4 regions of the Vibrio kanaloae genome follow, and region 4 is predicted to be linked to each of the others. Evidence: predicted binding sites of a transcription regulator. Region 4 holds the regulator's gene; each other region holds the start of a gene.
The links. Region 4 encodes CRP, which controls carbon source genes, mostly activating them, when cyclic AMP is high. Its sites were predicted from a motif close to TGTGANNNNNNTCACA; they were not measured.
Positions count from the first base shown of each region.

Region 1: a site for CRP is predicted at 1,617-1,632, ahead of OCV24_RS14500 (NupC/NupG family nucleoside CNT transporter). Genes of this name have one in related genera too.
Region 2: a site for CRP is predicted at 1,761-1,776, ahead of ectA (diaminobutyrate acetyltransferase). Genes of this name have one in related genera too.
Region 3: a site for CRP is predicted at 1,127-1,142, ahead of recB (exodeoxyribonuclease V subunit beta). Genes of this name have one in related genera too.

Region 1 covers NZ_AP025498.1:38,424-41,626, reverse strand. Annotated here, with positions in the region: gene OCV24_RS14515 (HD-GYP domain-containing protein) at 1-131, shown strand, start outside; partial or broken gene OCV24_RS14510 (PTS sugar transporter subunit IIA) at 276-635, opposite strand; gene OCV24_RS14505 (YajG family lipoprotein) at 838-1,458, shown strand; gene OCV24_RS14500 (NupC/NupG family nucleoside CNT transporter) at 1,900-3,108, shown strand.
Region 2 covers NZ_AP025498.1:474,490-477,692, forward strand. Annotated here, with positions in the region: gene OCV24_RS16385 (phosphatase) at 1-287, shown strand, start outside; gene OCV24_RS16390 (hypothetical protein) at 422-637, opposite strand; gene OCV24_RS16395 (DUF5062 family protein) at 1,081-1,341, shown strand; gene ectA (diaminobutyrate acetyltransferase) at 1,874-2,431, shown strand; gene ectB (diaminobutyrate--2-oxoglutarate transaminase) at 2,442-3,203, shown strand, end outside.
Region 3 covers NZ_AP025497.1:751,014-754,216, forward strand. Annotated here, with positions in the region: gene recC (exodeoxyribonuclease V subunit gamma) at 1-829, shown strand, start outside; gene recB (exodeoxyribonuclease V subunit beta) at 1,258-3,203, shown strand, end outside.
Region 4 covers NZ_AP025497.1:303,172-306,374, reverse strand. Annotated here, with positions in the region: gene OCV24_RS01360 (phosphoribulokinase) at 1-711, shown strand, start outside; gene crp (cAMP-activated global transcriptional regulator CRP) at 952-1,584, shown strand; gene OCV24_RS01350 (DUF1338 domain-containing protein) at 1,689-2,480, opposite strand; gene astD (succinylglutamate-semialdehyde dehydrogenase) at 2,692-3,203, opposite strand, start outside.

The sequences.
Region 1 (3,203 bases), on a different replicon from region 4:
AAGAGTCTTTAAACATGTTGGCTGACCTTGTTGAAAACCATAAATTGGATCGAGAAGTGTTTGAGTGCCTAAAAAAACATTCGGAATACTGCTTTGAATTATCAACAGATAAAAGAATGTACGCGTTTTAGCGTTAGCGAGTATTTCAGGGGAAATGCCTTAAATAATTCTCGATGGGAAATGACTCAGCACCATTAACAGAAAAGCGATAGCCGAGGCTATCGCTTTTTTAATAGGGGCTTATTAGACAAAGGAACAGGATGTATAGTGCAAGATTAGTATTGCTTTAAGATCTCGATGATCGCTTGCGCTGTTTCCGCGGCGATAATGGCATCTATGTCATCATCATTTTGGAACAACTCTGATAGCGCCATAATAGTATGGATATGGCTGTCTGAATCCATTGCCGCCAGAGTAATTGGAAGGTAAACGTCTCCGTTGTCTTCCGATTCTAAATCAACACCGTGTTTAAACACCGTCACTTGCAGTGATGCTTCGTTCACACCATCTTCAGGACGAGCATGAGGCATTGCAATCTTTGGGGCTAGAACATAATACGCGCCAATATCTTTGTGCTTTTGCTTGGTAGCTTCAACATAGCTAGCTTCGATTTTATTACGTGCGAGTTGTGTTGACATATTGAATTTGTTTAATAAATTTATTTTGCAACTGACCATCGTTTTAAATTTATAAGTAATTTTATCAATAATAACCCTACCAATATGTGAGTTGGTTTATGTAATGAGAGTTATGTAATTTATTGATTTAGCGAATGTTTGATGATTAATTAGATTTTTGTTAGAACACTACCTTCAAATAATAAAATAGGTAAACCTAATGAAAAAACTCGTCAGTTTGTTCTTCGCTGCAGTAGCGCTAGGGCTTTCAGGTTGTGCAACGGTACTGACTCCAGAAGAGAGCGCACCACTGTTAAGCATGGTCCCACAAGAAAAAGCGCTGACTATTGCTGTCATTGATAAACGTCCATACGTTTTAGAACAAGATAAAGAACCAAAGTTTGAGGGAATCATTCGCAGTTCATTGGGGATACCTTATTCATACAATACGGCGACTCAGCAACCAATGTCTCAGTTTTTGACGGATAGGCTCGTTGCAGGCTTAAAGAAGCAGCAAGTGACAGTGGACTCAGTCGAGACGACACCAAACGAAGACATAACTAAAGTCGTTGAGCAGATGAAAGCGTTCGACAATAAGTCTATGATGTTCGTCTTGAATGAATGGAAGTATGATTTCCACGCGTTCACAGACAACTCTTGGTACAATGTCAATGTGATTATTTATGATGAAGCCGGTAAGAAGTTACTGAGTAAAAACTTTCAAGGTGAGAATGATGTTCCGGATGGCGGCGCGATTATCAATGAGATGCAGCTTATCTACAAACAGCGTTTTGAAGAAATCTTCCAAGATGTTGAAGTAAAAAGTGCTTTACTAAACTAGTTACTGGTGCTCCTATTCTAGAAAAGCCACGTCCTGTGGCTTTTTAGCTAAATCATAGATCTAGTTAACTTATTTTTAACTGTCCCGCCCGGTAGATCTCTCCGATAAGCACTCCGTTTTGCACGATTCTTAACCGCGCGAACGTTTGCGTTAAAAAATGTGATGAAAGTCTCACTTAACTGTTTATACTTCTCTTCCGGTTTTAAGCCGGTGCTTAGCCAATACAAGCCGTCACATGGATATGTGAATGACCCCACGGACCGGACCAGCTGCGTTCCACTGCTTGTATAAGGTGATTCTTACATGAACAACTCGTTGTTACATTCGCTAACTCTGTTAGCTCCTTCATCGCGTAGCGTGTTGCTTGCGGTTCTTTGTCCTGCTCCTTTGATGTCATTTGCTTGGCTCATGCTCTCTCTATAAGGATTACTAGGACACATTATGAATATTCTATTTGGTTTTGTCGGTGTTATTGCACTGATTGCTTGCGCGTACCTGCTATCTGAAAGTCGCTCTTCGATTAACTGGAAAACAGTGTCTCGTGCATTGTTACTTCAAATCGGTTTCGCTGCCTTAGTATTGTATTTTCCGTGGGGACAGTTGGCGCTAACAAGCCTAAGTAATGGCGTTTCAAGCCTACTTGGTTTTGCAGACGCTGGTATTGCTTTCCTTTTCGGTGACCTTGCTACTGATGGCTTCATTTTCGCAGTTCGCGTACTTCCAATCATCATTTTCTTTAGTGCTTTAATCTCTGCACTTTATTACTTAGGCGTCATGCAAAAAGTGATTCAAATCTTGGGCGGAGCGGTGCAAAAACTGTTGGGTACAAGTAAAGCTGAATCTCTTGTTGCAACCGGTAATATCTTCCTTTCTCAGGGTGAGTCTCCTCTTCTTATTCGTCCTTTTTTAAAATCTATGACTCGTTCCGAGCTGTTTGCTGTTATGGCGGGCGGTATGGCGTCGGTAGCGGGTAGTGTTCTCGGTGGTTACGCTGGCCTTGGCGTTGAACTTAAGTACCTTATCGCAGCAAGCTTTATGGCGGCTCCAGGCAGTTTGTTAATGGCGAAGATCATTGTACCTGAACGCGACATTCCCAGTGACTACGAGCATATTGAGCTAGATAAAGCTGACCAAAGCAACGTGATTGATGCATTGGCAAGCGGCGCGATGAATGGTATGAAAGTCGCAGTGGCTGTTGGTACTATGTTGATTGCATTCGTTAGTGTGATTGCCATGGTAAACACAGGATTAGAAAGCTTGGGTGAAACGTTTGGTTTTGCGGGTATTACGCTGCAAGCTATCTTCGGTTACCTGTTCTCGCCTTTAGCATGGCTCATTGGTATCCCGAGTGATGAAGTGTTGATGGCGGGCTCTTACATCGGTCAGAAGATCGTAATGAACGAGTTTGTTGCTTTCATCGACTTCATTGAGAACAAAGCGCTGTTATCTGAACACAGCCAAGTGATTGTGACATTTGCTCTGTGTGGCTTCGCTAACATTGGCTCTATCGCGATTCAGCTGGGTTCTATCGGTGTGATGGCGCCAGAGCGTCGTGCTGAAGTAGCTAATCTAGGTTTGAAAGCGGTAGTTGCTGGTACGCTAGCAAACCTGATGAGTGCATGTTTAGCGGGTATTTTCATCCTGCTTTAAGCTAGATTCAGTAAAAGCGGATACCTTGCTAACGGAGTTAACGTAAGAAGGGTGTCCGCTTTTTTGTGCCTGCTCGTTAAGTTGATTCAGATTCA
Region 2 (3,203 bases), on a different replicon from region 4:
TTGCGATTGAAGTGAACAACACGTCATTGACAGGCAAGAGCCGAAAAGGAAGTGATGTGCGATGCTCAAAAATTGTCGAGCTTGGTAAGCGAATTGGCGTTTACTTCTCTACGGGCTCTGATGCGCATTTCTGCGAAGAAATTGCTTGTTTGGATCTCGTAAAAGCATTACTTGAGAATCACGGCGTGGAAGAAGACAAAATAATCACGACCTCAACCTCCCGCTTTTTGAATTTTTTATTATTGCGCGGTAAGAGTCGAATAGAAGAGTTTTCACACTTATATTAAGTATGTTGGTGAGTTAACAATTACTGAGATAAAAGCGCCCGAAAGTGAACACCTTTGGGCGTTTTTGCTTCTCTGGAAACGATCAGTTTAATATCGCTGATCGAAAAGAGACGGCAAGTTATGAAAAGTGGAGTTTAGTGCATGCCTGAACGCATTTTGTCACTGAGCGCAAAGAAAACGAATAGAACAATACACACAAGGGCTACACCCAGTGCCATTAGTATTGTTGTTGCATCTGTCGAGATCAGTGGAACAACGATAGAAGCTAACGCTACCAACATAACAAGGATATGAACGATTCGTCCGAGAATTGGATTTTTATGACAGAATGAAGCCCATAGGTAACGCATTTTTAACACCAGTATAAAATTAGTGGGTTTATTCTATTTTATTATTGAGTGTTTTGTAAGTTATTTTCGTTACAGGAAACGGTAAGTATGATCTAAGTCGTTTTAGTATAAAACTGATTAAATAACAGAAGGTTATTGGTTTTAAAGAAAGCGATTATTGACTAAATGATAATAATATGCCGTATTCTTTATAATGATAAGTCAAATTTTATTCGATTTTTAGTTTCTTGGCTGAAAGTCTCATTTATTGAGTTTTTGGTAAAAAAGGTGGTTTTTTGGACCATTAAACATTGTGGATGGCATTCAAACTAGAATCCTTTCCCAGACGGTGATTCGTTTATGGTTTTATCAGGAAGAGTGTTCGATTTGGGAGCACGGTAATCTTGTGAACGATATCTGTTTGATATACTTATTGTTCGCTCAGTAAAGGTGATGGAGATAATATGTCGAAAACCGCGAAGATCATTAATGAAGATAAGCTGGTGAAAAAAGCAGTAGAGGTCGGTTTTAAAATGGCAAAGTTGCAGGGCTTTGATTTGCCACATTCATCTCAACCAATAAAGGTTAAAGCGGTGTATTTGTTCCTCGTTGAAGTGAATCAGATAACGCCGCTACCCGAAAGTAAGCTTGATGGAGCAAACATTAAAAAGCGCTTAGCGTTATGGATACACAAAGCACTACCTGATAATGATCCTCTAAAGTAAGTAAAAGTTAAATGGGTGTATCTGAATCCGTTTCTTTTTCAGCTCGTTATTACTGCTTTTATACTAGAAACCTAACGATTCGTCGCTAGGTTTTTTTTTGGCTAACATTTCCAATAGTGACTTATAGATACCACTGTTTGGAGTGCTTTCAGTTAGCGACTTATTGGATGCTGACTGCTATCTCTTTAGCTAGAGATTGCTTATCAATTAGGTTATAGGTCTGACTCAGTAAATGGCTTACTACCTATCAAACGTGGGGTACTCGGCTACTTAACACCATGCTCAAAAAGCTCCTATCCTCAATCTCTGTCTAACTACTTTTTTGTGTTTGTTCCTTGAAAAATACGTCTCGATAACTTCATCTCAATAAATACATTAGAACTCAAAGTATTGTTTGATTCATGAAATACGCTAAATTATGTGATATGTGTCACATAATTTAGCTTTGTGGCGTTAATTTGTTGATCTTTATGCTGTGAAAATGCTCATAATGGAAAGGAATTTAATTAGAGTTCGAAGGAAAAAACTAGATATGATTACATCAGCGCCTTGGGGGCTATATTCGGAGATTGTAGAAAAAAGCAATGAGAAATGGATTTTTCGTGAGCCCGAAGTTTCTGATGGCAACGATATCTACCGCTTAATTTCAGAATGCCCACCATTAGATGTTAATTCTTCATATTGCAATTTTTTGCAGTCTACTCACTTTAGTAAAACTTGTATCTTGGTTGAGCACAAAGGGGACCTTGCCGGTTTTATTTCTAGTTACCAGAAGCCGAATGAGCCTAATGTACTATTTATTTGGCAAGTAGCCGTTGACCCTCGGTTTAGAGGTAATGCATTAGCTTACAAGATGATTGATGCTTTACTTAAGAGAGAATGGATGGAGGGTATCGACGCTATTGAAACCACCATTACCAAATCAAACCAAGCATCTTGGGCACTATTCAAAAAGCTAGACGCTAAAAATGGTAGTTCCGGAGAGGTGACAACATTCTTAGATGAGAATGTTCACTTCAACGGTCGGCACGATACTGAATATTTATATCGAATTCCCTTAAATAATCACAAACTAATAGGAATTAAATAACGGCCTTATCATGGATATTTTTAAAAAGCAGGAATCTAACGTACGTTCATACTCGAATAGTTTTCCAGTCACCTTTAGCAAATCAAAAGGTTGCTGGCTTGAAACAAAACAAGGTGATCGTTACCTCGATTTTCTTGCTGGAGCAGGATCTCTAAATTACGGTCACAACAACCCAATTCTTAAGCAAGCACTGCTTGAGTACATTGAAATGGATGGAATTACACATGGCTTAGATATGCATTCAGAAGCCAAAGCTGAATTCCTAGAAGCACTGAGTCGCTTCATCTTGGAACCAAGAGCATTAGATTACAAAGTTCAATTTACCGGCCCTACAGGAACAAATGCAGTGGAAGCTGCAATCAAGTTAGCTAAAAAAGTGAAAGGCCGAAGCAGCATTGTTGCGTTTACTAATGGTTTTCATGGTTGTACTGCAGGTGCACTGGCTGCGACTGGTAATCAACATCACAGGCAAGGTGCAGGTTCAGATCTCAACAACGTTACGCGTTTGCCGTTTGAAGGTTACGCTGACATTGATGGATTAAAATTGTTCGAAACGATGTTAACCGATAATTCGGCCGGTATGGATAAACCAGCAGCTGTCTTATTGGAAACGGTTCAAGGTGAAGGCGGGCTTAATGTCGCTTCAAATGAATGGTTACAACGATTAAGTAAAATTTGTAAGGCCCACGATATATTGTTAATTGTGGATGACATACAAGCTGGCTGTGGGCGAACGGGTACCTTTTTCAGCTTTGAGCCTTCAGGTATTAAG
Region 3 (3,203 bases), 450 kb from region 4:
GGAAGACGATGAGCCATTTGTACTTAATGGTTTAGAGAGTTTCCAACTTAAGGATGCTTTGCTGCAAGTGCTGCTCGACCACCCTGAAGGTGCAGACGAAGCGGTTCGACTGTTTGTCTCTGAGCAAAAAGCACAGGGCCGATTACCGGTCGGCGCCTTTGGTGATATCGAATTTGAAACCAACCGTGTTCAAGCGGAAGACTTAGCCAAAGAGATTCGATTTGTGAGCGGATCACCGCAGCAAGATCTCGAAGTGAATATCGAATTTGATGTGTTAGGCGAAGGTAAGCCTGTTCGTTTGATGGGTTGGTTAACTCAAAACTATCAATCGGGTCTAGTTCGTTTCCGTAGCGGTAAAATACGCTCTCAAGATTATTTGGCAGCGTGGATTGATCATCTATGTTGTGCAGTGATGGGACACGGAAAAACGACCCATATTATTGGCTACGACAGAAAAGAAGGCGTGGTTCACCAAACGCTACAACCGATTGGCGATGCACAGCAGGCGAAGAGCTTGTTGGCTGAGTTAGTACGACTGTCTTATCAAGGCATGACAGCGCCATTGCCTTACTTCCCGAAAACCGCATTAGCTGGTGTTGAAGCGGGCTTTAGTCGTGGGAAATGGGTCGATGACGAAGAAAAGTCACTCAAGAAAATGACCGATACCTTTAATGACAGCTTCGCCTTTACGGGCGAGGGCAGAGATACCTACATCTCACGAATTTGGCCTAAGTGGGATGATGAACTGGCTGCTCAATCACGTATGTACTCGACACTTGTGTTGCAGGCGGCAAGGTTGGCTGCAGCCGATCTGGAAGATCAGGAGTAGGTGGCTGTGATCGACAAGATCAATAGCGAGTGCGCTGAATTAATGAAAGACAAAAGAGAGTCGCTGGTAAGAGTTTGATACGCTTGCTTTCAAGATGAAGGGAATCAAGGTGAATTGAAGCAAGGTACAGGAAATAAAGTGGCCGCCAGTAAATCATTATTAGTGTAGGGCGTTCGCTGTACGGCCACAGGTCAGAGGGACCATTATTCTGTGGTTCAAAGTAACGCCGTAAAGTACAAAACTCACAGGCGCTCCTGAACTCGTGGGCGCATAGTAGCGAGGCGATTTGAATTGATCCGTGAGAGAGATCGCACTAACTATTAACAAATCAGCGTAGGACGTAAATTGAATGACGTTTTCCACGCTAGGTCACATTTATAGCAATAGTCACATTTTTAACAGACTCATCTATCAAAAGGCAGTAAGGCATGACGACCATAAGCAGTGTTCAGGTAATCGCTCCACAGACACTCGATACCATGACGTTTCCACTTCATGGCGCGCGTTTAATTGAAGCATCAGCGGGTACTGGTAAAACATTCACCATTGCTGGCTTGTACTTGCGCCTACTGCTCGGGCACGGCACTGCTGCGCCGCAAGGTGATCTGACGGAAGCTACACGACACCATGAGCCACTAACTGTAGACCAAATTCTGGTGGTGACCTTTACTGAAGCGGCTACGGCCGAGCTGCGGGATCGTATTCGTGCGCGAATCCATGATGCACGGATTGCGTTTGCACGTGGGCAAAGTGACGACCCAGTGATTGCGCCTTTGTTACAAGCCATCGATGATCATGCTGGCGCGGCGAAAACTCTGCTCAATGCTGAAAGGCAAATGGATGAGGCGGCGGTCTACACCATTCACGGTTTCTGTCAGCGCATGTTGACCCAAAATGCCTTTGAATCTGGAAGCCGTTTTGATAATGAATTTGTGACCGATGAAAGCCACTTGAAAGCGCAAGTAGTTGCCGACTATTGGCGTAAGCAGTTTTACCCGCTACCCATTCAACTCGCGGGCGAAGTACGCAATATTTGGGGTTCTCCCGCTTCTCTATTGGCTGACGTAAATCGTTATCTGACGGGTTCTCCACTAAAGCTAACCGTCGAAGCAATGTCGGGCGACCTGCAAACTCTGCACAATCAAAACCTAGATAAAGTGAAGCAACTTAAGGCGTTGTGGTGCGAATCCGAAGCGGACTTTTTGGTTTTGATTTCAGGTTCAGATGTGAACAAGCGTAGCTACACTAAGAAATCTTTACCGACTTGGTTAGAAGCCGTCACGGCATGGGCGCAGAGCGACACTCATGATTACCAGTTTCCAGATAAACTAGAGAAGTTCTCACAAGCCACGTTAATTGAAAAAACACCGAAAGGCACTGCACCTCAGCACGCCGTTTTCGAAGCGATTGAGGACTTCTTAAATTCTCCAGCAGATCTAAAAGCTCCATTGCTGGCGCATGCCATTACCCATTGCCGAACCATGTTAGCCAAAGCTAAACAGCAAAAGCAGTGGTTATCGTTTGATGATTTGTTGACTCAGTTATCCGCGTCCATTGATGTGGATGAGCAATCATTGCTAGTGGAGAGAATTCGAACCTTATACCCAGTGGCGATGATCGATGAATTCCAAGATACCGATCCGCTGCAATACAGTATTTTTAGCCGAATCTATTTAGATAACCCGCAATGCGGTCTGTTTATGATCGGTGATCCGAAGCAGGCTATTTACGGCTTCCGTGGCGCAGATATCTTTACCTACATTAAGGCAAGAAACCAAGTTAGTGCTCACTATACGTTAGGCACTAACTGGCGTTCGAGTGCTGATATGGTCAGCGCGGTAAACCAAGTGTTTATGAATTCGGATAGCCCGTTTATCTACGACCAAGACATTCCATTCTTACCCGTTGCTGCTAGCCCATCGGCTGACAAACGCCAGTGGGTGATGAATGGTGAAACTCAGCATGCATTGACCTTTTGGCTACAAGAAGCGGAAGATAAGCCATTACCGAAAGGCGAATATCACAAAGCCATGGCTGAGGCGACGGCGAGTCAAATTCAAACCATTCTGACCGCTTCTCAAAATCAACAAGCCTATTTTGATAACGGCAAAAAACAACATGCTGTGAATGCGGGTGATATTGCAGTCTTGGTTCGAACCGGTAGTGAAGGTCGTCTGATCAAGAACGCGTTGTCTGAACAAGGCATTGCAAGCGTGTATTTGTCTAACCGAGATAGCGTTTTCACCAGCTTGGTCGCACAAGATATTCAGCGTTTATTACAGGCGGTGCTGACACCTGAAAATGACCGTGCATTACGCGCCAGTTTAGCCTCTGAGTTGTTTGCTCTGGATGCCGCATCATTGGACGAACTCAA
Region 4 (3,203 bases):
GTCGAAATCCGCAAGGCACGCGCGCAAGGTAAGCACATCAGCTACTTTGGTCCACAGGCTAACGATTTTGGCGCATTAGAAGAATTCTTCCATCAGTATGGTAATGAAGGCACCGGTAAAGTACGGAGTTATCTGCACACCTTCGATGAAGCCGTGCCTTACAATCAAATGCCAGGTACCTTTACGCCATGGCAAGAGATCCCTGAAAATTCAAATGTGATGTTCTACGAAGGCCTACACGGCGGTGTAGTAGACGGAGACATCAACGTCTCTAAACATGTCGACCTGCTAATCGGTATGGTGCCAATCGTGAACCTTGAATGGATACAAAAATTCGTTCGTGACACACGCGATCGCGGGCACTCGCGTGAAGCAGTAATGGACTCAATTGTTCGTTCAATGGATGATTATCTTAACTACATTACTCCTCAATTTTCACGTACTCATATCAATTTTCAACGAGTTCCAACCGTAGATACATCCAACCCACTCAACGCCAAAGGGATCCCTAGTTTAGACGAGAGCTTCGTAGTTATACGTTTGCGTGGCATCAAAAACGTCGATTTCCCATACCTTTTGGCAATGATTGATGGCTCATTTATGTCTCGCCACAACACGCTTGTCGTGCCAGGAGGAAAAATGAGTTTTGCTATGGAGCTCATTGTAAGACCAATCCTGCAACAGCTCATCGAAACCGGAAAAATAGGTTAACGGTACGTCGTTCTTATTGATTACTTTTCATACCGTGATCATGTGCACAATTTTGCGTAAAAAATCGTAGCTTGGTCACGATTAAAATCAAGAAATAGTACCTGAAAAAGGATACTATTCTTAAACGAAACACAAGATAGCTTGCAGCACTCAACTAGTGCTCTTATCCTAACGAGTCAATCCAGGCTTAGCTAAAATACGGAAAGCAGCAAGCATACCCTGCAGAGGAAGTAAGATATTATGGTTCTAGGTAAACCCCAAACCGATCCAACATTAGAGTGGTTCCTTTCACACTGTCATATTCATAAGTACCCTTCAAAAAGTACTTTGATTCATGCTGGTGAAAAGGCAGAAACCTTGTACTACATTGTGAAAGGTTCTGTGGCAGTTCTTATCAAAGACGAAGAAGGTAAGGAAATGATTCTTTCTTACCTAAACCAAGGCGACTTCATCGGTGAGCTTGGCTTATTCGAAGAAGACCAAGAGCGTACTGCGTGGGTTCGAGCAAAATCTCCTTGTGAAGTTGCTGAGATTTCTTTCAAGAAATTCCGCCAACTTATCCAAGTGAACCCAGACATCCTGATGCGTCTTTCAGCGCAAATGGCAAGCCGCCTACAAGTAACTAGCCAAAAAGTTGGTGACTTAGCGTTCCTTGACGTAACCGGTCGTATCGCTCAAACGCTACTAAACCTAGCGAAACAACCCGATGCAATGACTCACCCTGACGGCATGCAAATCAAGATCACTCGTCAAGAAATTGGCCAGATCGTTGGTTGTTCTCGTGAGACAGTAGGTCGTATCTTGAAGATGCTAGAAGAGCAGAACCTAATTTCTGCACACGGTAAAACTATCGTGGTATACGGCACTCGTTAATCTCGATTAGCTGAGCCAAAAATTTGAAAGCCACCAAATGCAAATTTGGTGGCTTTTTTTGTTTTTTGAAGATGCGAGAGCGTTACGAAATAGAGCTTCGTCCGTTAACCGTTGGTGCTTTCAAAAATCTTGTCAGCCGATGCTGCGACAAACCCGGTATAAAGCTCACCATTCGCCATCGCATAGCGCTTAGCAAACTCATAGAAGCCACCAGGAATCGTCTCATTGCCTTCAACAAATGAAACTGGGACTTTATCTGCCATTGTTGATGATTGTTCTAATAAGACCTCTGGAGAGCCTTTAACCTCACCTCCAGACGCATTGATAGTGAATCCCGACTCATTCAGATAGTCATTCACGGCCTGCACTTCATCGAATTTATTAAGTTGGTTCACACTCACCGTAAAGTGGTTAGCTCCATATCCATGAGCCGCTAACCAAGACGCGTATTCACTCTCTTTTGCTAGCACTTGGAAATCTGCGAAGCTCAAATCCCAGAGACGACCACCAAACAAGAATTCATGACCTTGAAGCTGACTTGCATCAACTTGCTCAACCAACTTAGCAACGATCTGTTGCAACTCACTTGAGCACTCTTCTACCTTCAATTCACTAATGAACACTTTCGGCTGTTTTGGATCTGGATGCTCGTAATGCTTAGCAACTAGCTTCTTGCTCTCAAACAGGTAATCGCCACACGCTTTATAACCTAACTCAAGGAAAGGCTTAGCCAGCGTTTCAATTCCCAGCGGAGCTACATTGAAAGTACGCAGTGCAATATGATCATTAATCAGCGCTTCGTCTTCTTTTAGCAACTGGTGTACTTTCTCAGCCGATGGGCACAGCCTGTGAATGTAATCATCCCATAGTGATTTAAATAGTAGATCGGGCGTCATGGTGACTCCTTGTCAGAGATTCTAGCAAGCTAGTAATTTGGATTAGAAAGGGAGAGGCTGAGACACAAAGTCAGCAGCCATCAGCCTGTGACATACTTGTTCTATTATTATCTACCGCCCAATCTAGGTGTCAGGCGTGATGGAAAAGGAAGCGATAACACCACTTCCCTATTTCCAGTTTAACGAATGAGCTTAGTACTCATAGCCTAAATTACAGCTCAAGACCCGGGCTAAATGTCGCGGGCAATTGAGTTTCGTCACCTTCCATTGAAGCCATAGGATAAGCACAGTAGTCAGCCGCATAGTAAGCACTAGGGCGTAAGTTACCTGAAGCACCCGGACCACCAAATGGTGCATCACCACTGGCGCCTGTTAGCTGACGGTTACGGTTCACAATACCCGCTCGAATATGGTCAACGAAGTATTCCCATTCAGAATCATCTGTTGATACTAAACCAGCAGATAAACCAAAGCGTGTGTCGTTAGCTAACTCAACCGCTTGCTCTAGTGACTGGTAGCGAATTACTTGTAACAATGGACCGAAGTATTCTTCATCTGGCAGTTCTGCAATGTGGGTTGCATCGATAATACCCGGAGTCACAAACGCCGCTTGACCCGCTTTTGCTTCTACTAGGCTGACACCACCTAGCGATTGCAAGTTAGCTTGCGCGTCTAAAATAAACTTAGCTGCTGCTTCAGAGATCTGTGGGCCCATGAATGGTG